Linked DNA regions of Methylobacterium mesophilicum SR1.6/6. The protein of the gene in region 3 interacts with the protein of the main gene of each other region in a pairwise test. Links are inferred from orthologs where the notes say so. Each region holds a gene or a part of one and is shown on either strand. Other genes may lie near its edges.

Region 1 (6,377 bases), 3.9 Mb from region 3 along the record:
CCGGCGCGAGCGACCGCCGTGCACGAGGCCGAGATGGCGCCCGTGGCTCTCGGTCATCGCCTCCAGGATGACGCCGGTCTCCCCGTGCCGGCGCAGGCCCAGAACGATCCCCTCATCGGTCCACTGCATCACGCAGAGATAGGCATTCCGAGGCCATCTTGGCAGCCACGATCGCGACTGAAAAAATTCCTGACCCGCGGCGAAAACGCCTACGATGCGGCGTGCCGGATCGATTCGGGGCCCTCGTCCCGTCCCGATCGGCGAAACGCACTGGGGGATGTCGGGCAATGCCGGGGTTTTCGGTCCGCGAGAGGGGTCGTGACGGACGGCCTTCCGCGCGACGCCGGCGCGATCGGAGGCTGGTCCGATGCGGCCTCATCGCGCTGGCGCTGGCCGCGACCCCGGCAGCGGCGGCCTCGAAGGCGAAGCCCGCGGCCGAGGATGCCCCCTCCCCCGCCCTGCGGGCGCGGATCGCGGCGCTGACCCTGAAGCAGGTCGCCTTCGGCTCGATGTCGCTGCTGCCGGTGCGGTTCGAGGGCAGCCGACTCGCGGGCCCGATCGAGGACGGAGGCCGGGTGATCTACTGCGTGTCGAGCCGCATGAGCGGCCGGACCTTCGGCAAGCCCGAGCGGCCGAGGGTGGCGCTGCGCCACGAGGCTGACCGGCTCGCGGTGATCGACGACGACGAGGCTTGCAGCGGGCACCGCAGCCAGCCGTTCCCCGAACTGGAGATCCTGGGCAACAAGCCGTGACGCCTCCGCGTTGACGGCCATGCCCGCGACCGCCCGCGCCCTCGACCTCAGCCTCGACCTCATCGCCCGTGCCCATGCCGTCCCGGTGCCCGACGATCCGAGCGCCCTCGACGTGCTGACCGACGCGGAGCTGCGCCCGGGGCTCGACGCCATCGTCGCCGGCCGTGAAGGCAGCGACCTCTGGGTCTTCGCCTACGGGTCGCTGATGTGGAACCCGGAATTCCCGGTGGCGGAGCGGCGGATCGGGACGGTCCGCGGCTTCCACCGCCGCTTCTGCCTGCTCCAGCGGCGCTTCCGCGGAACGCCGGACCGCCCGGGCTTCGTCCTGGCGCTGGACCGGGGCGGTCTGTGCCGGGGCGTGGCGTTCCGGTTGCCCGGCATGGAGATCCGCGAGGCCCTGATGCCCGTCTGGCGGCGGGAGATGCGCGGCCGCGGCTACGTCGCCCGCTGGCTGCCGGTCGCCACCGAGGCCGGGACCGTCCCGGCCCTGACCTTCCTGGCCAACCGCGCCAGCGACCGCTACGCCGGGCGCCTCTCCGATGGCGAGATCGCCGACAAGATCGCCGCCGCCTGCGGGCACAAGGGACCGAGCGCCGAGTACCTGTTCCGGACCGTGGAGGCCTGCGAGCGCCTCGGCATCCGCGACCGGCACCTCTGGAACCTCCAGGCCCTGGTGGCCGAGCGGCTCAGGACCGGCGCGCCGGCGGCGTGAGCCTCAGGCCCAGGCGCGCTTCATCACGACGGCGACGCGCCCGCCCGCATGCTCCGCATCCGGGTTGCGCGGCTCCCGGATGCCGGGTGCGCGGCCGGTCATGAGATAGACCATCAGGGTAAGGGCGAGCAGGATCTTCGTGCGCATGGCGACGCTCAGGCTTGAGCGAGCGTGCATAGGACCGATCGGTTTTTACGGAGTTGCTGCAATGCACGCAGGCGCTATCGCGGCGCAGTTCCCGCGTTCATGGTGAACGGAGGGTTGCGGCCCGGCCGCGATCGTCTATGCCGCCGGCCCGGTATGTCCCCAGGTGGAGGATGGAATGCGGCTTCGGATCGGCGTGGCCCTGGCGGTCGTGATCATCGCCGCCGCGGCCCTCCTGGCGGGGCCGCTCAGCCGCGGCGAAAGGCTGTCCGACATCCTCACCGGACAAACGCCGCTGCTGGCCGGCGCCGCCCGGGCTCCCGGCGGCACCGCCGACCTCTCCGGAACGGCGGCGCTCGGCACGGACCGGCGCCCGGCGACCCTGCGCGTCGCCTGCGACCCGGCCGGGACCGGCCTGTCGGCGGCCCTGGTCGTGCCGCGCTTCGCCGAGCTGGCGCCGCGCTTCGACGTCACCGGGCTCGAAGGCTCCGGCGGCGAGACGCCGCTCACCGGGATCCTGGTCTCGAGCGCCGGAAGCGTGCGCTCCGTGCGCATGCCCGTCCGGGGCGCGGCGACCGGACCCGATGCGGGCTTCACCCTGACGGTGACGGGGGCCCGCCGCGGCGAGGATCCCCTGCGCGGGGTCGCGCTGGCGCTCACCGAGCCCGGGACCAAGCTGACCTGGACGCAGGCGAGCCCGCGCGCCGGCGACCCGGCCCTGACGGCGACCTTCACCCCGTCCGAGGGCGATTCCGCGGCGCTGAAGGGCGCGCTCGGCGGATGTCTCGCGGCGCCGTTCTGAGCGAACCCTGCTCCGTGCGGCTTCGCTCCGCACGCGAGGAGGGCGCGGCCTCAGCAGCGGTCCGCTAGCTCACCTCCACCTGCACCACCCCCGGCACGGTCCGGAGCTGTCCGGCGAGCGCCGGGCTCGCCTGGAATTTTCCGGGCAGCCGGATCTCCACCTCGCGCTCGCCGCCGTCGAGCTTGAGGATCAGCGAGACCTCGCTCTCACCCCGCATCGACAGCCGCTGCTGCACCGGCGCGACCCCGCGCGGATCGCTCAGATGGATGCGGATGCCCTTCTGGTGGCGGGCCACCGCCTGGTCGAGGGGCTCCGCCGTCAGGATGCGGGCGCGCACGTCCTCGCCCTCCAGGTTCGCCTGGAGCTGGAGCACCAGCGGGCGGCCCGGCTCCAGGATGTCGCGGTACTGGCCCAGACCCTCGGAGAAGATGATCGCCTCGAAATGCGCGGTCCGGTCCGAGAGGGTGACGATGCCCATCTTGTTGCCGGTCTTGGTCCGCCGCTCCGCCCGGTCGAGCACCGAGGCCGCCACCCGGCCGACGCTCGAGGTCCCGGCCCGGACCGCGCGGCAGAAATCCGTCCAATTCTGCACCCGCAGCTTGTCGAGCAGGTCGCCGTACTCGTCGAGCGGATGGCCCGAGATGAAGAAGCCGATCGCCGCGTATTCACGCTTGAGCGTGTCGGCCATCGGCCAGACCTCGTGGGGCGGGATCCGGAGCGAGACGTCGTCCGCCACCACGCCCCCGAACATGTCGGTGACGCCGGCCGATTCCGCCTCCGCCGCGCTGGCGGCGAGCTTCATCATCGGCTCCACCGCCGCGAAGGCGCGCGCCCGGTCCGGCTCGATGCAGTCCAGCGCCCCGGCCTGGACGAGGCTCTCCAGGGTGCGCTTGTTGATCAGCCGCGGGTTCAGCCGGCGGGCGAGGCAGGCGAGATCCTTGAACGGCCGGTCGCCGCGGGCCTCCACCAGCGCGCGCACGGCCTCGCGGCCGACGCCCTTGATGGCCGCGAGCGCGTAGAAGATCTTGCCGTCGCGCACCGCGAACACTTCGCCCGAGGTGTTGATCGAGGGCGGCTCGACCACGATCTTCAGGCGCTGCGCGTCCTGGCGGAATTCGGCGAGCTTGTCGGTGTTGTCGATGTCGAGGGTCATGGCGGCCGCCAGGAACTCGACCGGGTAGTTCGCCTTCAGGTAGGCGGTCTGGTAGGTGAGCAGCGCGTAGGCCGCCGCGTGGCTCTTGTTGAAGCCGTAATCGGCGAACTTGGCGAGCAGGTCGAAGATCTCGTTGGCCTTGGCCTTGGTCAGCCCGCGCTCGGTGCAGCCCTTGAGGAACCGGTCGCGCTGCGCGTCCATCTCGGCGCGGATCTTCTTGCCCATGGCGCGCCGGAGCATATCGGCCTCGCCCAGCGAGTAGCCCGCTAGGACCTTCGCGATCTCCATCACCTGTTCCTGGTAGACGATGATGCCGAAGGTCTCCTTCAGCATCGGCTCCAGCTTCGGATCCGGATACCAAGACGCCTCGTTGCCGGCGTCGCGGCCGAGCTTGCGCTCGCAATAGACCGGGATGTTGGCCATCGGGCCCGGCCGGTAGAGCGCCACCAGGGCGATGATGTCCTCCAGCCGGTCGGCCTGCATCTCGCAGAGCGCCTTGCGCATGCCGGCCGATTCCACCTGGAACACGCCGACCGTCTCGCCCCGGCCCATCGGCCCGTAGGTCTTCGCGTCGTCGAGGGGCAGGGAGGCGAGGTCGATCTCGATGCCGCGCTGCTTCAGCAGGTCCGTGCAGCACCGGAGCATCGTCAGGGTCTTGAGGCCCAGGAAGTCGAACTTCACCAGGCCCGCCTGCTCGACCCACTTCATGTTGAACTGGGTCACCCGCATGCCGGTCTTCGGGTCCCGGTAGAGCGGGACCAGCTCCTCGAGCGGCCGGTCGCCGATCACCACGCCGGCCGCGTGGGTCGAGGCGTGGCGGTGCAGGCCCTCCAGCTTCTTGGAGATGTCAATGAGCCGGCCGACGATCGGCTCCTCCTCCATGGCCTGCTGGAGCTTCGGCTCGCCCTCGATCGCCTGGGCGAGCGTCACGGGGTTGGCGGGGTTCTGCGGGACGAGCTTGGTCAGCTTGTCGACCTGCCCGTAGGGCATCTCCAGCACGCGGCCGACGTCGCGCAGCACGCCGCGGGCGAGCAGCGTGCCGAAGGTGATGATCTGCCCGACCTGCCCCTCGCCGTAGCGCTGCTGCACGTAGCGGATCACCCGCTCGCGGCCCTCGACGCAGAAGTCGATGTCGAAATCCGGCATCGAGACGCGCTCGGGGTTGAGGAAGCGCTCGAACAGCAGGCCGAAGCGCAGCGGGTCGAGGTCGGTGATCAGCAGCGACCACGCCACCAGCGAGCCCGCGCCCGAGCCGCGGCCCGGACCCACCGGGATGTCGTGGTCCTTGGCCCACTTGATGAAGTCCGAGACGATCAGGAAGTAGCCCGGGAACTTCATCGACACGATGACGTCGAGTTCGAAGGCGAGGCGCTTGCGGTAGTCGTCTTCCGAGAAGCCCGGCGCCGTGCCGTGCTGCTTCAGGCGCAGCTCCAGCCCGGCCTCGGCCTGGCGACGCAGCTCGGTCGGCTCGTCGGCCGAGACCGCCTGCGCACCGGCCTCCGACGCCTCCGCCAGCGCGTCCGCCATGGGCGGCGTCTCGCCCGCCGCCACGGCGCCGAAATTCGGCAGGATCGGCTTGCGGGTCCGCGCCCGCACGGCGCAGCGCATGGCGATCTCGACGGTGGCCTGGAGCGCGTCCGGCAGGTCGCGGAACAGCTCGGCCATCTCGGCCCGGGTCTTGAAGGCATGGCTCGCCGTGAGCCGGCGGCGGCGCTCGTCCGAGACGAGTCGGCCCTCCGCGATGGCGAGCAGCGCGTCGTGGGCGTCGTAATCGTCCGGCTTGGCGAAGAAGGGCTCGTTCGTCGCCACGATCCCGAGGCCGTGCCGGCCGGCGAGGTCGAGGAGCGCGGTCTCGATCCGCCCCTCCTCGGGCAGGCCGTGGCGCTGCAGCTCGACGTAGAGCCGGTCCTCGCCGAAGGCCTCCTTGAGGCGCTTCAGGCGGGCGAGGGCCAGCTCGGGCCGGCCGGCCCGGAACGCAGCATCGAGGGGGCCGGCCAGGCCGCCCGTGAGCGCGATCAGCCCGTCCGAGCATCCGGCGAGCGCCGCGGCGTCGAGGCGCGGAGCCTCGCCGAGGGCGGTGTCGAAATAGGCCCGGCTCGCCAGCCGCAGCAGGTTGGCGTAGCCGGCATCGTCCTGGGCGAGCAGGACGATGCCGTGGCTGGTCGGTGCCTGCCGCTGGTGCGGATCGGCGGCCTCGAACGCCACCGAGAGTTGCACGCCGGCGATCGGCTGCACGCCTTCGCCCGCCGCCTTCTCGGAGAATTCCAGGGCGCCGAACAGGTTGTTGGTGTCGGTGAGCGCGAGCGCCGGCTGCCGGTCGGCGACCGCGGCCTTGATCAGGGAGCCGACCTTCAGCGCACCTTCGAGCAGGGAATAGGACGAGTGGACATGGAGGTGGACGAATCCGACCTCCTTGAGCTGGCGTGGCATGGCCGACCTTGTTCAGGGGTCGTGCAGCATCCCCGCTCGGCCGGCTCAAGTCGACGTGCGGCGGGGCCTTCCGGGACGATATCCACCGGCCGTGCTCCGGGGGCACCAGTTCGGGCTGTCCCTGTGGACAATCGGCGCCGAATGGCCGATCGCCTGTGCATAAGTCCCATCGGGCCGGAACCGGAGGGGCTTCCGTCAAAACCGGCTAACGAACCGGTGCCAAGGCTACCGCCCAGGCGCCCACCGCGGCAAACAGCATTCCGAACGCCATGAACTCGGCCATCCCGGTCAGGATCATCCGTTTCATCATCGCCGTGCCTCCTCTGTGCATGGCTCATTATGTTCATGTTTTGTTCTAATGCTAGGCGGCGTTGGCGACGCGGG
Region 2 (5,133 bases), 3.1 Mb from region 3 along the record:
CCAGGAAGCCGAGATTGGCCAGGATGAAGCCGACCGGCGCGCCGAGCTGCGGGAAGATGCCGTACCACGCCCGCCGACCGGGCGGCGCGTTCTCGACGGCCAGCAGGGCCGCCCCGCCCCATTCGCCGCCGAACCCGATCCCCTGCCCGCAGCGCAGGACGCTCAGGGCCGCCGGCGCCCACCAGCCCGCCGAGGCGTAGGTCGGCAGGCAGCCGATCAGGACCGTGGAGATGCCCATGATCAGCAGCGAGGCCACCAGGGTCGCCTTGCGGCCGACGCGGTCGCCGAAATGCCCGAACAGGGCCGCGCCCACGGGGCGTGCGATGAAGGCGATCGCGAAGGTCGCGAAGGCGCTGAGCTGCTGCACGCCGGGCGCCCCGGCCGGGAAGAAGACCGGGCCGATCACCAGGGCGGTTGCGGTGGCGTAGATGTAGAAGTCGAAGAACTCGATCGCCGTGCCGACAAAGCTCGCAGCGAGGATGCGGCCGGCGCTCGGGGTGGCACTCGGGGTTGCGCGCGCGGGGGGCGCGCTGTCGATGGTCTGAAGCATGATCGTGAGGACGGCAGGGATTCGGGTCGGTTGCGGCGCTTTCGCACGGCCCGGCCCGCGCAGGTATGCCGGTTTCGGCATGGGCCTCTGACCTGGGCGCCCGACCCGCGGCCTGCTTTCGGATCCGAGCTCGCTGTGCGGCGCACACGCGCCGGCCTTGCGTTCCCCGGTCCCCTTCGCCAAGCTGAACGGCCATATTCCGCGACGGATGCCGGCCGCGGCGCCGTCCCCACCACTTGAGTACTGCGATGAGAGTCACTGTCGAGCGCGCGGCCCTGCTCAGGTCGCTCGGCCACGTGCACCGGGTCGTCGAGCGCCGCAACACGATCCCGATCCTGTCCAACGTGCTCCTGCGCTCGGAGGGCTCCGGGCTCCAGCTCCGGGCGACCGACCTCGACATCGAGGTGACCGAGAGCGTCCCGGCCGACGTGTCGGATCCCGGCGCCACCACGGTGCCGGCGCACGTGATCTACGACATCGTCCGCAAGCTGCCCGAGGGCGCGCAGGTCTCGCTGGAGACCGGCGGCGAATCCGGCCAGATGACGATCCGCTCCGGCCGCTCGCGCTTCGCGCTGGGCGCCCTTCCCGAAGGCGACTTCCCCGATCTCGCCGCCGGCGAGATGCCCCACGGCTTCGAGATCGCGAGCGCCGACCTCAAGCGCCTGATCGACAAGACCCAGTTCGCCATCTCCACCGAGGAGACGCGCTACTACCTCAACGGCATCTACCTGCACACGCTGGAGACCGAGGGCGGACCGGTGATGCGGGCGGTGGCCACCGACGGACACCGCCTCGCCCGCGTCGAGATCCCGGCCCCGCAGGGCAGCGTCGGCATGCCGGGGGTGATCGTGCCCCGCAAGGCGGTCGCCGAGATCCAGAAGCTTCTGGACGACGGCGGCGAGAGTGTCGCGGTCGACCTCTCGCCCGCCAAGATCCGCCTGCGCTTCGCGGGCGGCCTGACGCTGATCTCCAAGCTGATCGACGGCACCTTCCCGGACTACCAGCGGGTGATCCCGGCCAACAACGACAAGCGGCTGACGGTCGAGCGCGACGCCTTCGCCAAGGCGGTGGACCGGGTCTCGACCATCTCGTCGGAGCGCGGGCGCGCGGTGAAGCTCGGCCTCGCCGAGGGACGCCTCGCGCTCTCGGTGAACAACCCGGATTCGGGCAGCGCCACCGAGGAACTCGATGTCGACTACGAGGCGGCCAACCTCGATATCGGCTTCAACGCCCGCTACCTGCTCGACATCACCGCGCAGCTCGAGGGCGACACCGCCCTGTTCAAGCTCGCCGATCCGGGCTCGCCGACGCTGATCCAGGACCGCGAGGGCGCGCCGGCGCTGTACGTGCTGATGCCGATGCGGGTGTGAAGCTGCGGCGCTACTCCCGTTCCTGCCCTCATCCTGAGGTGCCGGAGCACAGCGGAGGCCTCGAAGGAGGCCTCCAGATGGCGATGTGGATCCTGGAGCCCTCCTTCGAGGCCTGCTGAAGCGGGCACCTCAGGATGAGGTGATTGGATGGGATGTCAGACAGCAATGGACTGTTGAGCGCGGTGCGTCTCAACCCCTCGGTTCCGCGATGAGCAATATCCTCGATCCGCGGATCGAGCCCGACGGGGCGGATCTGCGCGTCACCCGCCTGATCGCCCGCGATTTCCGCAACCACGCCGACCTCGAACTGACCCCCGCGGCCCGGTTCGTCGCGCTGGTCGGCGAGAACGGCGCGGGCAAGACCAACCTGCTGGAGGCGATCTCCCTGTTCGTGCCGGGCCGCGGCCTGCGCCGGGCGGAGTTCGCCACCATGGCGCGCACCGGCGGTCCGGGCGGTTTCGCGGTCTCGCTCACCCTCGATCGCGATGGCGCCGAGCACCGGCTCGGAACCGGGCTGGAGCCGCCGGGCTTCGACGGTCGCACGAGCCGGCTCTGCCGCATCGACGGCGCCCCCGCCTCCTCGCCCGTGGCGTTCAGCGAGTTCCTCCGGGTGGTCTGGCTGACTCCGGACCTCGACGGGCTGTTCCGCGGCGCGGCGGGCGACCGGCGCCGGTTCCTCGACCGACTCGTGCTGGCGGTCGATGCCGGCCACGGGGCGCGGGTGTCCGCGATGGAGCGGGCGCTGCGCTCGCGCAACCGCCTGCTGGAGGAACGGCCCGACGACGACCGGTGGCTCGACGCGGTGGAGCGGGAGGTCGCCGAGCTGGGTGTCGCCGTGGCGCTCGCCCGCCGGGAGACCGCCGAGCGCCTCGACCGGCTCATCGCCGAGACCCGGGACGACGCGCAGCCCTTCCCCTGGGCCTCGATCCGCCTGGAGGGCGACCTCGACGACCTCGTGGCGGTCTGGCCGGCCATCGAGGCCGAGGACCGCTTCCGCCTCGCCCTGCGCAATGGCCGCCACCGGGACCGGGCCGCCGGGCGCACGCTGATCGGGCCGCAGAGCAGCGACCTCGTGGTCCGCCACGGCCCCAAGGACGTGCCCGCCGGCACGGCGTCCACGGGCGAGCAGAAGGCCCTGCTGATCGGTCTCGTCCTCGCCCACGCCCGGCTGGTGCGGGCCATGAGCGGCATCGCGCCCCTGATCCTGCTCGACGAGGTGGCGGCCCATCTCGACCCGCGGCGGCGCGCCGGCCTGTTCGAGGCGCTGGAGGCCCTGCCGGGGCAGGTCTGGATGACCGGCGCCGACCCGGACGCCTTCGTGCAGGCCGGCGACCGGACGGAGGTGCTGCGGATCGGAGCCTGAGCGGGGCTCAGGCCGCCCGGACCTTGCCGAGGAAGCGGGAGACCTCGGCGCCGAGATGCTCGGACTGGCGCGACAGCGCGCCCGCCGCTCCGAGCACCTGGGCTGCCGCCGCGCCGGTCTCCTCGGAAGCCTTGGCCACGCCGCCGATGTTGCTCGTCACCTGCTCCGTGCCAGTGGCCGCCTGCGAGACGTTGCGGACGATCTCCTGCGTCGCCGCGCCCTGCTCCTCCACCGCGGCGGCGATCGTCGTCGCGACCCCGTTGATCTCGCGGATCCGGGCGGCGATCACGTCGATGGCGGAGACCGCCTGACCGGTCACGCCCTGGATCTGCCCGATCTGCTGGCTGATCTCCTCGGTGGCCCTGGCGGTCTGCTGCGCGAGTTCCTTCACCTCGGCGGCGACCACGGCGAAGCCCCGTCCCGCCTCTCCGGCGCGGGCCGCCTCGATCGTGGCGTTCAGCGCCAGCAGGTTGGTCTGCCCGGCGATGTTCGAGATCAGCCCGACCATGTCGCCGATCCGCGTCGCCGCCTGGCTAAGGGCCTGCACGAGGTGCTGGGTCTCGTCCGCCTCGCCGACCGCCGTCTGCGCCAGGTCGGCCGAGCCCAGGACCTGCCGGCCGATCTCCTGCACCGAGGTGCCCAGCTCCTCGGCCGCCGCCGCCACGGTCTGGACGTTCGCTGAGGCCTCCTCGGCCGCCGCCGCCACGGTGGTCGACTGGCTCGCCGTCTGGGATGCCGAGGCGGTCATGGTCTGGGCGGTCGCCTGCAGTTCGGTCGCCGAGGACGAGACCATCCCGACGATACCGCCGACCGCCCGCTCGAACCCGTCGGCCAGCTCCAGCATGGTGCGCTTGCGCTCCGCTGCCGCGGCTTCGTCCGCCTGCCGCTTGACCTCGGCCTCCTCGGCGGCCTTGCGGGCGACCATGGCCTTGATGCCCTCGACCGCCTTGCCGACCGCCCCGATCTCGTCCCGGCGCGCCGCCTCCTTGATCCCGGCGTCGATCTCGCCCTGTGCCCTGCGCTGAAGGACCGAAACGAGGCGATCCAGCGGACGCGTGATGCCGACCGTCGCGATGAAGACCGCCGCGAGCAGGCCGGCCAGCATGCCGATCGCGCTGATGGCGATCAGGGTGCGGCGGGTGGCGTTGGTCTGGTCGGTGGGGGTGTCCGAATTCTTCTCCATATAGGCCTTGATCTCGTCGGCGAGCCTGTTGCCGTCGGCCAGCAGGCCGGAGAATACCGGGTCGATCGCCGAGTGGACCAGCGCGATCGCGTCCGCGTTCTGGTTGGCGGTGCCAAGCCGGCGCACCTCGATCACGTCGCGGAGGTAGCGCTCGATGCGTGCGGCCTGCGTGTCGATCGTCTCCGAGAAGGTCGGTGCGTGCGCGCGAAGGGCCGGGATCAGCGCCTGCAGCTTGGGCACCGTCATCTCGAAGGTGTCGTTGGCCGCGCTGATCTGATCCGGCGCGGTCTCCGCGATGATCCGGTAGACGCCGTAGTTGAGCTCGACGATCAGGCGATTGAGCCGCCGTACCTCGGCCACGGCTGCCGCCTCGTTGACGATGAAGCGGCTGTACCCGTCATCGATCGTCGTCATCCGTGACTGCGCGTACCAGATACAGCCCCCGACGATGGCGCTGATCAAGGCGATGACGGCCACCAGCTTGGGCAGAATTTTGATGTTGGACAGGCGTAGCACGGACTTCAGGCCCCGAAATTGGATCGACGACTGGCGGCGGGAGGCACTCTGGCCTGACCATCGTCATCGTGCATAAAAAAGATCTTAAGCGATTGATCATGTCAAGACATGACGATTCATAAAGCAGGACTAAATCATGAAACCTGCTTAT
Region 3 (7,400 bases):
CCGTCGAGGGCGCGTTCGTGTGGGTCACCGATCGCGACGGCACGGCGGGCCGAGCGGTTGCCGAAGCGATTGGTCGCGATCAAGCCCACTTCGCGCAGCTCGATGTCCGCAACGAGGCGGCCTGGGAGGCCGTGATGGCCGACCTCCTCGCCCGGCATGGCCGCCTGGACGGGCTCGTCAACAATGCCGGCATCACGGGATTCGAGGACGGGCCTGCCGCGCACGATCCGGAGAACGCGACGCTCGCCGATTGGCGGGCCGTGCACGCGACCAATCTCGACGGCGTCTTCCTCGGCTGCAAACACGCGATCCGGGCGATGCGGCACAGGGGCTCGGGCGCCATCGTCAACATCTCGTCGCGCTCCGGCCTCGTCGGCATTCCCATGGCCGCAGCCTACGCCTCCTCCAAGGCGGCGGTCCGGAACCACACCAAGTCGGTGGCACTCTACTGTGCCGCGCAGGGCCTGAATGTGCGCTGCAATTCGATCCATCCGGCCGCGGTACTGACGCCGATGTGGGAGCCGATGCTGGGAGACGGGCCCGGACGCGCGGACCGGATGGCAGCCCTCGTCGCCGACACGCCGCTGCGGCGCTTCGGGACCCCGGAAGAGGTCGCGGCGGTTTGTGTCCTGCTCGCCTCGGACGAGGCCGCCTACATGACCGGTTCGGAGATCAGCATCGACGGCGGATTGCTCGCCGGCACCGCGGCAAGTCCCGGAGACTGAGCAGATGCCGTTCGAGCCACGGAGCGTTTCCGAGAGGGCGTCATCCCATGTCTCACGCCGGACTGTTCGCCTGTGTTGCTCGCATCCTGGCCGTGATGGCCCTGCTCGGAGCCGCGCCGGCGCAGGCGCAGTACGCCACCAGCTGCCCGCCGCCCAGGAAGCTCGCGGCCGGCGCCTGCGTGGCGGCCTGCCCGGCCGGCTACGAGGACCAGGGCCGCGTCTGCGTGTATCGCAACACCTCCCGGTGAGGCGCGCACGGGCGCTTAACCGCGCCGGTCTATGCGGATAGCTTCCGCCCCTCATCTGGGAACCGCGAGACCCATGCTGCGCGAGATCGTCCTCGACACCGAGACCACCGGCACGGAGGCCAGGGGCGGCGACCGGCTGATCGAGATCGGCGCGGTGGAACTCCTCAACCACATCCCCACGGGGCGGACCTTCCACCGCTACTGCAACCCGCAGCGCGCGGTCTCGGAGGGCGCCTTCAAGGTTCACGGCCTCTCCGACGCCTTCCTCTCCGACAAGCCGGCCTTCGCGGAGATCGTGGGCGAGCTGCTGGCCTTCCTGGCCGACGGGCGCCTCGTCATCCACAACGCCCCCTTCGATGTGGGCTTCCTCAACATGGAATACGCGCGGCTCGGCGCCGACGCCCCGCCGCCGATCCAGCTGGAGGACGTGGTCGACACCCTGCCGATGGCCCGGCGCAAGCATCCCGGAGCAGCCAACAACCTCGACGCCCTCTGCGCCCGCTACGGCATCGACAACACGAAGCGCACCAAGCACGGGGCGCTCCTCGACGCGCAGATCCTCGCCGAGGTCTACGTGGAGCTGCTCGGCGGCAAGCAGACCAGCCTCGGCCTCATGGAGGCGGCGGTCGCCGCCCCGGTCCCCGGATCCGTCCTCGATGCGGCGGCTCCCGCGGCGCCCCGGCCCTACCGGAGCCGCCTGACCGAGGCGGAGCGGGCCCGGCACGACGGCTTCCGGGCGAGCCTCGGTCCCGCCGCGATCTGGGCCGACTATATCGGCGCGGAGGATCCCGCCTGACCTGATGCGCCCCGGTCGTGCCGGCCGGTCCGCCGGCCTGCCCCGTGCCGGGCGGCTGTTGCCGCAGCGCACATCGGCGTTTATTGCAATGCACAATAAGCCGTCGGCCCACCGTCTCGACCTGGGGGGTTGAGGGCGATTCGTGCGGCGGCACAGGCGTTCCGGTCCCGACCGCGACAGGATTGCTGAGGCAACGAGGCGTGCACGCATGACCGAGGATATCGGTGGCCGCGACGGGGACCACGGTGCGGATCGCGGCGCCAAGGCAGGCGCATCGCCGTTCGCCGACATGATCGAGGCCACCCGGCTCACCGGCCTCGGCCGGCTGGAGGAGGCGACCGCCCTGATCCAGCGCAGCCTCGGGGGCCAGAGGCCTCCGCCCGCGCCGCCCGAGGGTCCGGTGCGTCGCGAGGAGACCCGCCCCGCGGCGGAGCCGGGGACGCGGGTGCGCGAGGTGGTCGGCCAGGTCGTGGGCGACGTCGTGCGCGGCCTCGCGCCGGTTCTCAAGGGCCTCGGCAACCCGCTGCGCCAGCCCGCCTCGCCCCCCGAGCGGAAGCGTCCGGCGGGGGGCAGCTTCGTGACCCTGAGCCACACAGAGACCGCCGGCACCCGCGAGTACAAGCTGTTCATCCCGAGCCATCCGGACAGGCGCGCGCCGCTGGTCGTGATGCTGCATGGCTGCACGCAGAATCCGGACGATTTCGCCGCCGGCACCGGCATGAACGCGCTGGCCGAGCGGGCGGGCGTGTACGTCGCCTACCCGGCTCAGAGCCGTCAGGCCCACGCCCAGCGCTGCTGGAACTGGTACGATCCCCGCGACCAGGTCCGCGGATCGGGCGAGCCGGCGATCGTCGCGGGTCTCACCCGAGCGCTCCTGGCGGAGCACCCGATCGACCCGGCCCGGGTCTACATCGCCGGGTTGTCGGCCGGGGGCGCGGCCGCTCTCAACATCGCCCGCGCCTATCCGGATCTCTACGCGGCGGTCGGCGTCCATTCGGGCCTCGCCGCCGGCTGCGCCCGCGACCTCGGCTCGGCGCTGATGGCCATGCAGGTCGGCGCCCCGGGCCTCGGCAGCCCGACGCCCTTCGGGGCGCCCCCCGCGGCGACGCGCGTGCCCACCATCATCTTCCATGGCGAGGATGACGGCACGGTGAGCGTGCGCAACGCCGATCAGGTTCTGGCGCAGGCCAATGTCGCGGGCCTGACCGCCCGGTCCGAGACCATCGAGGGCCGCGGCCATCCCTTCACTCGCACCCGCTACCGGGACCCGGCGGGCCGCGTGGTCGTCGAGGATTGGCGCGTGCGCGGCGCCGGCCACGCCTGGTCGGGCGGCCGCCCCGAGGGCAGCTACACCGACTGCGAGGGCCCCGACGCCTCCCGCGCCATGCTCGACTTCTTCGCCGAGCACCGGCTGGGCCCGCAACGCCGGTAACGGGTGTCCATAGGGCGCGCCCTTTGGCGGGTCGCCAGGGCGGAGCCCTGGCCTCGAGGAACTCGCCCGCTTGCAGGGCGCCGCCCTGCACCCGCAAAAGGTCCCGGACCTTTTGAAACCAGGACGTCCACGGACCATCATGACCGCCATCCCGACCCTGAATGGCCTCGCCGCGATCGCCGACCGATACGACCTGATCCTCTGCGACGTGTGGGGCGTGCTGCACGACGGCCAGAAGGCGCACGGGCCCGCCGGCGAGGCGCTGATCCGCTTCCGCGGCCTTGCCGGAGACCGGCCGCGCCGGGTCGTCCTCGTCTCGAACGCCCCGCGGCCCGGCGACGGGGTGGGGCGCATCCTCGACCGGTTCGGGGTGCCGCGAGAGGCCTACGACGCGATCCTCACCTCGGGCGACCTCACCCGCGACCTGATCGCCCAGCGCCCGGGCGCGCGGATCCGCCATATCGGGCCGGAGCGCGACCTCGGCATCTTCCAGGATCTCGACCTCAGCCTCGTCCCGGAGGCGCAGGCCGACCTCGTGGTCTGCACGGGGCTGTTCGACGACCGCAGCGAGACCGCGGAGGATTACCGCGACGAGCTAGGGCGCCTCGCCGCCCGCGGGCTGACGATGATCTGCGCCAATCCCGACCTCGTGGTCGAGAGCGGCAACCGGCTGATCCCCTGCGCGGGCCTGCTGGCGGCGGCCTACGCGGAGATCGGCGGCACGGCCGTCTATGCCGGCAAGCCGCATCGTCCGGTCTACGAGGCGGCGCTCGCCAGGGGGGCGGACCTGATCGGCGCCCCGGTGGATCCGGCCCGGGTCCTGGCGATCGGCGACGCGATCCGCACCGACATCGCCGGTGCCCGGGGCTTCGGCATCGCGAGCCTCCTGGTGGCACGGGGCATCCACGCGGAGGAACTCGGCGTCACGGCCGAGCACCACCGGCTCGGCGACGTGGCGGAGTGGCTCGGCCGGCAGGCGGTGCATCCGGACGCGGTGATCGAGCGGCTGGTCTGGTAGGGCCGCGCCGGTCTACGGCGGCGGGCCGGCGTGCTACGTCAGGCCATGACCGAGCCTGTATCCGCCGCCGCCCATGCCCGGACCGTCCTGGCCGCGCACGAGCATCGCCGCCGGATCCCGCCCCTGACCGGCTGGGATCCCGGCCTCGATCTGCCGGCCGCCTATCGGGTGGCCGCGGAAGTCCGGCGGCTGCGTGAGACGCGCGGCGAGCGGCCGGTCGGCCGCAAGATCGGGTTCACCAACACGACGATCTGGGCGCGGTACGGCGTCGATGCCCCGATCTGGGGCCACATCTACGACACGACCCTGCGCGACCGGGACGCGCTGGCGGAGCCGGTGGCGCTCGCCGCCTTCGTGGAACCGCGGATCGAGCCCGAGATCGTGTTCGGCCTCGCCCACGCGCCGGAGCCGGGCATGGACGCCGCGGCCCTGATCGCGTGCCTCGACTGGGCGGCCTGCGGCTTCGAGATCGTGCAGTCGCTCTATCCCGGATGGCGCTTCGCCGCCCCCGACACCGTGGCGGCCTTCGGGCTGCACGGGCTGCTGGTGGTCGGCGAGCGGGTCCCGATCGTCCCGGCGGATCGGCCGGCCTGGATCGGGGCGCTCGAAGCCTTCACCGTCGACCTCCTGCGGGACGGCGCCGTGGCGGAGCGTGGCGGTGGCCGGAACGTGCTCGGGACAGGCCCTCTCACGGCCCTCGGCCACCTCGTCGATGTGCTGGCTAACGATCTGGCGTCGCCGCCGCTGGCGGCCGGCGAGGTCGTCACCACCGGCACCCTGACCGACGCCCTGCCGGTAGAATCCGGGCAGGTGTGGAGCGCGCGGCTGGCGGGCCTGCCGCTGCCGGGCCTGGATCTTGCCCTGATCTGATGTGGCGCTGCGGCCGGATCCCCCGTGTCGGATAGGCGCGAGAAATCAGGTGTTGGTGATGGTTAGCCGACATGGCACATGCTGAGACATGCCCGGACGCCTGCGGAGACGCTACACGACTTTCCTCGTCTCCGTCACGACGGGGCGACCCGGCAAGGCGCAGGGTTCCACCGTCTACGCGGTGATGAAACCCGGAGCCGAGGAGGCGCTGGAGGCGATCCGGGCCCTCGCCGGTCGGGAGGCCGCCGTGGCCGTCGTGGGCAGCCTGTCCACCCGGATCGCCAAGGCCCTCAAGCTGAAGCCCGACGAGCCGCGCGTCGTGTGATCCGGACGCCGCTTCAGTCCACCGCGAGCCGGTAGCCCACGCCCCGCACGGTCTGCAGGAAGACCGGGTTGGCGGGATCGACCTCGGTCTTGCGGCGCAGGCGGTTGATCTGGACGTCGACGGTGCGCTCCGCCGCCGCGCCACCGCTGCCCGCGAGCTGCTCGCGCTCGACATTGGCGCCGCCCGCCATCGCCAGGATCGTCAGGATCTCGCGCTCGCGCTCGGTGATTCGGATCAGCTCGTCGTCGCGGCGCAATTCGCCCCGGTCGATCCGGAACGCGAACGGGCCGAAGGTCACGGCCTCGGCGCTCACCTCGCGGGGGCGGCCGTTGCGCTTGATGATGTTGTTGAGCCGGAGCGTCAGCTCCCGCGGCTCGAAGGGTTTCGGCAGGTAATCGTCTGCGCCGATCTCCAGTCCCATCACCCGGTCGTTGGTGTTGGAGCGGGCGGTGAGCATCAGGATCGGCACCCGCGAGGTCTCGCGCACGCTGCGGGCGTAGTCGAAGCCGTTCTCGCCCGGCATCATCACGTCGAGCACCATGGCGTCGAACACCACGCTCTGGGCCCGCGCCCGGGCCTCCGCGGCGCTCGCCGCCGCGGTGACGCGAAAACCCTGGTCGGTGAGGTAGCGGGCGAGCAGCTCGCGCAGGCGGCGGTCGTCGTCGACCACCAAAACGTGCGGGGCCTCGTCGGGCAGTTCGGCCCGGACCGGGATCGTCACGCGCCGCTCCCGCGCCGCGCCATCAGGCGCTGGACAGCCGGGCGATCCTCCGGCTCGATCATGGCCATCAGGAAATCCTCCGGCGAGCCCCGCGCATCCGGGGCGGCCAGCGCCCGGGCGAGGCGGCGGGCCTGGACGCGGGTGAGGTCGGCCGCCAGGCCGGCGCCGGCAACCGTACAGTACAGCAGGCGCTGGCGCCGGTCGCTGGAGCCGGGCTTCTGCGCCACGTAGCCCTGGCCGATCAGGTCCTTGAGGACCCGGTTCAGGCTCTGCTTGGTGATGCGCAGGATGTCGAGGAGTTCCGCGATGGTCAGGCCCGGGTAGCGGTCGACGAAGTGCAGCACCCGGTGGTGCGCCCGGCCGAAGCCGTAGGCGGCCAGGATCCGGTCCGGATCGCCCACGAAGTCGCGGTAGGCGAAGAACAGGAGCTCGATCAGGTCGTCGCTGCCGAGGGCGGCCTGCGCGGCGACCGGGACGGGCTTTGCCGCGAAGGACTCCTCGTGCGGGGCTGTCCGTCTCACGGCGCGGCCGCTCCCAACAGGTGATAGGTCAGGTTCCGTGACGTTTCTCAAGCACGGCCGGGCCCGTCAACCCTGGCGCCCGTCCGGCCGGGGCAGAACGCCTGCCATCCCGGGGTGGCGACCTCCAGGTCCGCCCGGATGGAGTTCCGCCCGGATGGGGAATGGGCCTGCAGGATCCCGGCTTGGCAACGGGCCTCCGCCTGACGGCGCGCCCGACCCATGTCCGACCCTTGTCCGGCCCATGTCCCGCGGCGCATCCCGGGATGGGGCGGAAGGATGGGGCAGCCGGTCCTGAAGCGGCCTCCGCCCGGGCGCAACCCGAGCGGGCACGGCACGACAGGCCACCGGCCGCGGGGGCGGCCTCCCGCCCTCTCAGGCGGCCAGCGCCAGTCCTTCCTCCTCCTCGGCCTGGGTCGCCATGAACTGCGCCCGGGCGAGGTCGGCGAAGCGGCCGTCCTGGGCCACCAGCTGGTCGAAGGTCCCGGCCTCGACGATCCGGCCCTCGTGGAACACCAGGATCCGGTCGGCGTCGCGGATCGTCGCGAGGCGGTGGGCGATCACGAAGGTGGTACGCCCCTCCATCACGGTCTCCAGCGCGCCCTGGAGCTTGCGCTCGGTGGCGGCGTCCAGCGCCGAGGTCGCCTCGTCGAGGATCAGGATCGGCGGGTTCTTCAGGAGCGCCCGGGCGATCGAGAGCCGCTGGCGCTCGCCGCCCGAGAGCGACCGGCCGCGCTCGCCGATCAC

Evidence for each region.
Region 1: the proteins of dnaQ (region 3) and dnaE interact in binary tests that used the Escherichia coli proteins (3 or more experiments, as listed by UniProt). The link is inferred for Methylobacterium mesophilicum SR1.6/6 from one-to-one orthologs.
Region 2: the proteins of dnaQ (region 3) and dnaN interact in binary tests that used the Escherichia coli proteins (3 or more experiments, as listed by UniProt). The link is inferred for Methylobacterium mesophilicum SR1.6/6 from one-to-one orthologs.

The regions. Positions count from the first base shown.
Region 1 is NZ_CP043538.1:5,018,303-5,024,679, reverse strand. What follows is about bases 2,275-6,377. They hold dnaE (DNA polymerase III subunit alpha), read right to left. Parts: upstream 5,994-6,377; coding sequence 2,475-5,993; downstream 2,275-2,474. Other genes in these bases: MMSR116_RS23780 (hypothetical protein), read left to right, coding at 2,275-2,410. Also shown: DNA repair protein RecO, read right to left, coding at 1-129; MMSR116_RS23790 (hypothetical protein), read left to right, coding at 288-752; MMSR116_RS23785 (gamma-glutamylcyclotransferase), read left to right, coding at 772-1,464; MMSR116_RS31465 (hypothetical protein), read right to left, coding at 1,468-1,611; more of MMSR116_RS23780, read left to right, coding at 1,787-2,274. UniProt on the Escherichia coli protein: DNA polymerase III is a complex, multichain enzyme responsible for most of the replicative synthesis in bacteria. This DNA polymerase also exhibits 3' to 5' exonuclease activity. The alpha chain is the DNA polymerase catalytic subunit.
Region 2 is NZ_CP043538.1:4,222,050-4,227,182, reverse strand. The notes cover bases 1-2,859. They hold dnaN (DNA polymerase III subunit beta), read left to right. Parts: upstream 1-798; coding sequence 799-1,920; downstream 1,921-2,859. Other genes in these bases: recF (DNA replication/repair protein RecF), read left to right, coding at 2,129-2,859; MMSR116_RS20270 (MFS transporter), read right to left, coding at 1-550. Also shown: more of recF, read left to right, coding at 2,860-3,283; MMSR116_RS20255 (methyl-accepting chemotaxis protein), read right to left, coding at 3,291-4,982. UniProt on the Escherichia coli protein: Confers DNA tethering and processivity to DNA polymerases and other proteins. Acts as a clamp, forming a ring around DNA (a reaction catalyzed by the clamp-loading complex) which diffuses in an ATP-independent manner freely and bidirectionally along dsDNA.
Region 3 is NZ_CP043538.1:1,159,415-1,166,814, reverse strand. The notes cover bases 56-2,907. They hold dnaQ (DNA polymerase III subunit epsilon), read left to right. Parts: upstream 56-1,046; coding sequence 1,047-1,769; downstream 1,770-2,907. Other genes in these bases: MMSR116_RS05275 (extracellular catalytic domain type 1 short-chain-length polyhydroxyalkanoate depolymerase), read left to right, coding at 1,978-2,907; MMSR116_RS05285 (hypothetical protein), read left to right, coding at 773-973; MMSR116_RS05290 (glucose 1-dehydrogenase), read left to right, coding at 56-725. Outside these bases: more of MMSR116_RS05290, read left to right, coding at 1-55; more of MMSR116_RS05275, read left to right, coding at 2,908-3,201; MMSR116_RS05270 (TIGR01459 family HAD-type hydrolase), read left to right, coding at 3,341-4,219; MMSR116_RS05265 (2-keto-4-pentenoate hydratase), read left to right, coding at 4,265-5,089; MMSR116_RS05260 (hypothetical protein), read left to right, coding at 5,178-5,414; MMSR116_RS05255 (response regulator), read right to left, coding at 5,428-6,135; MMSR116_RS05250 (MarR family winged helix-turn-helix transcriptional regulator), read right to left, coding at 6,132-6,656; MMSR116_RS05245 (glucan ABC transporter ATP-binding protein/ permease), read right to left, coding at 7,029-7,400. UniProt on the Escherichia coli protein: DNA polymerase III is a complex, multichain enzyme responsible for most of the replicative synthesis in bacteria. The epsilon subunit contain the editing function and is a proofreading 3'-5' exonuclease.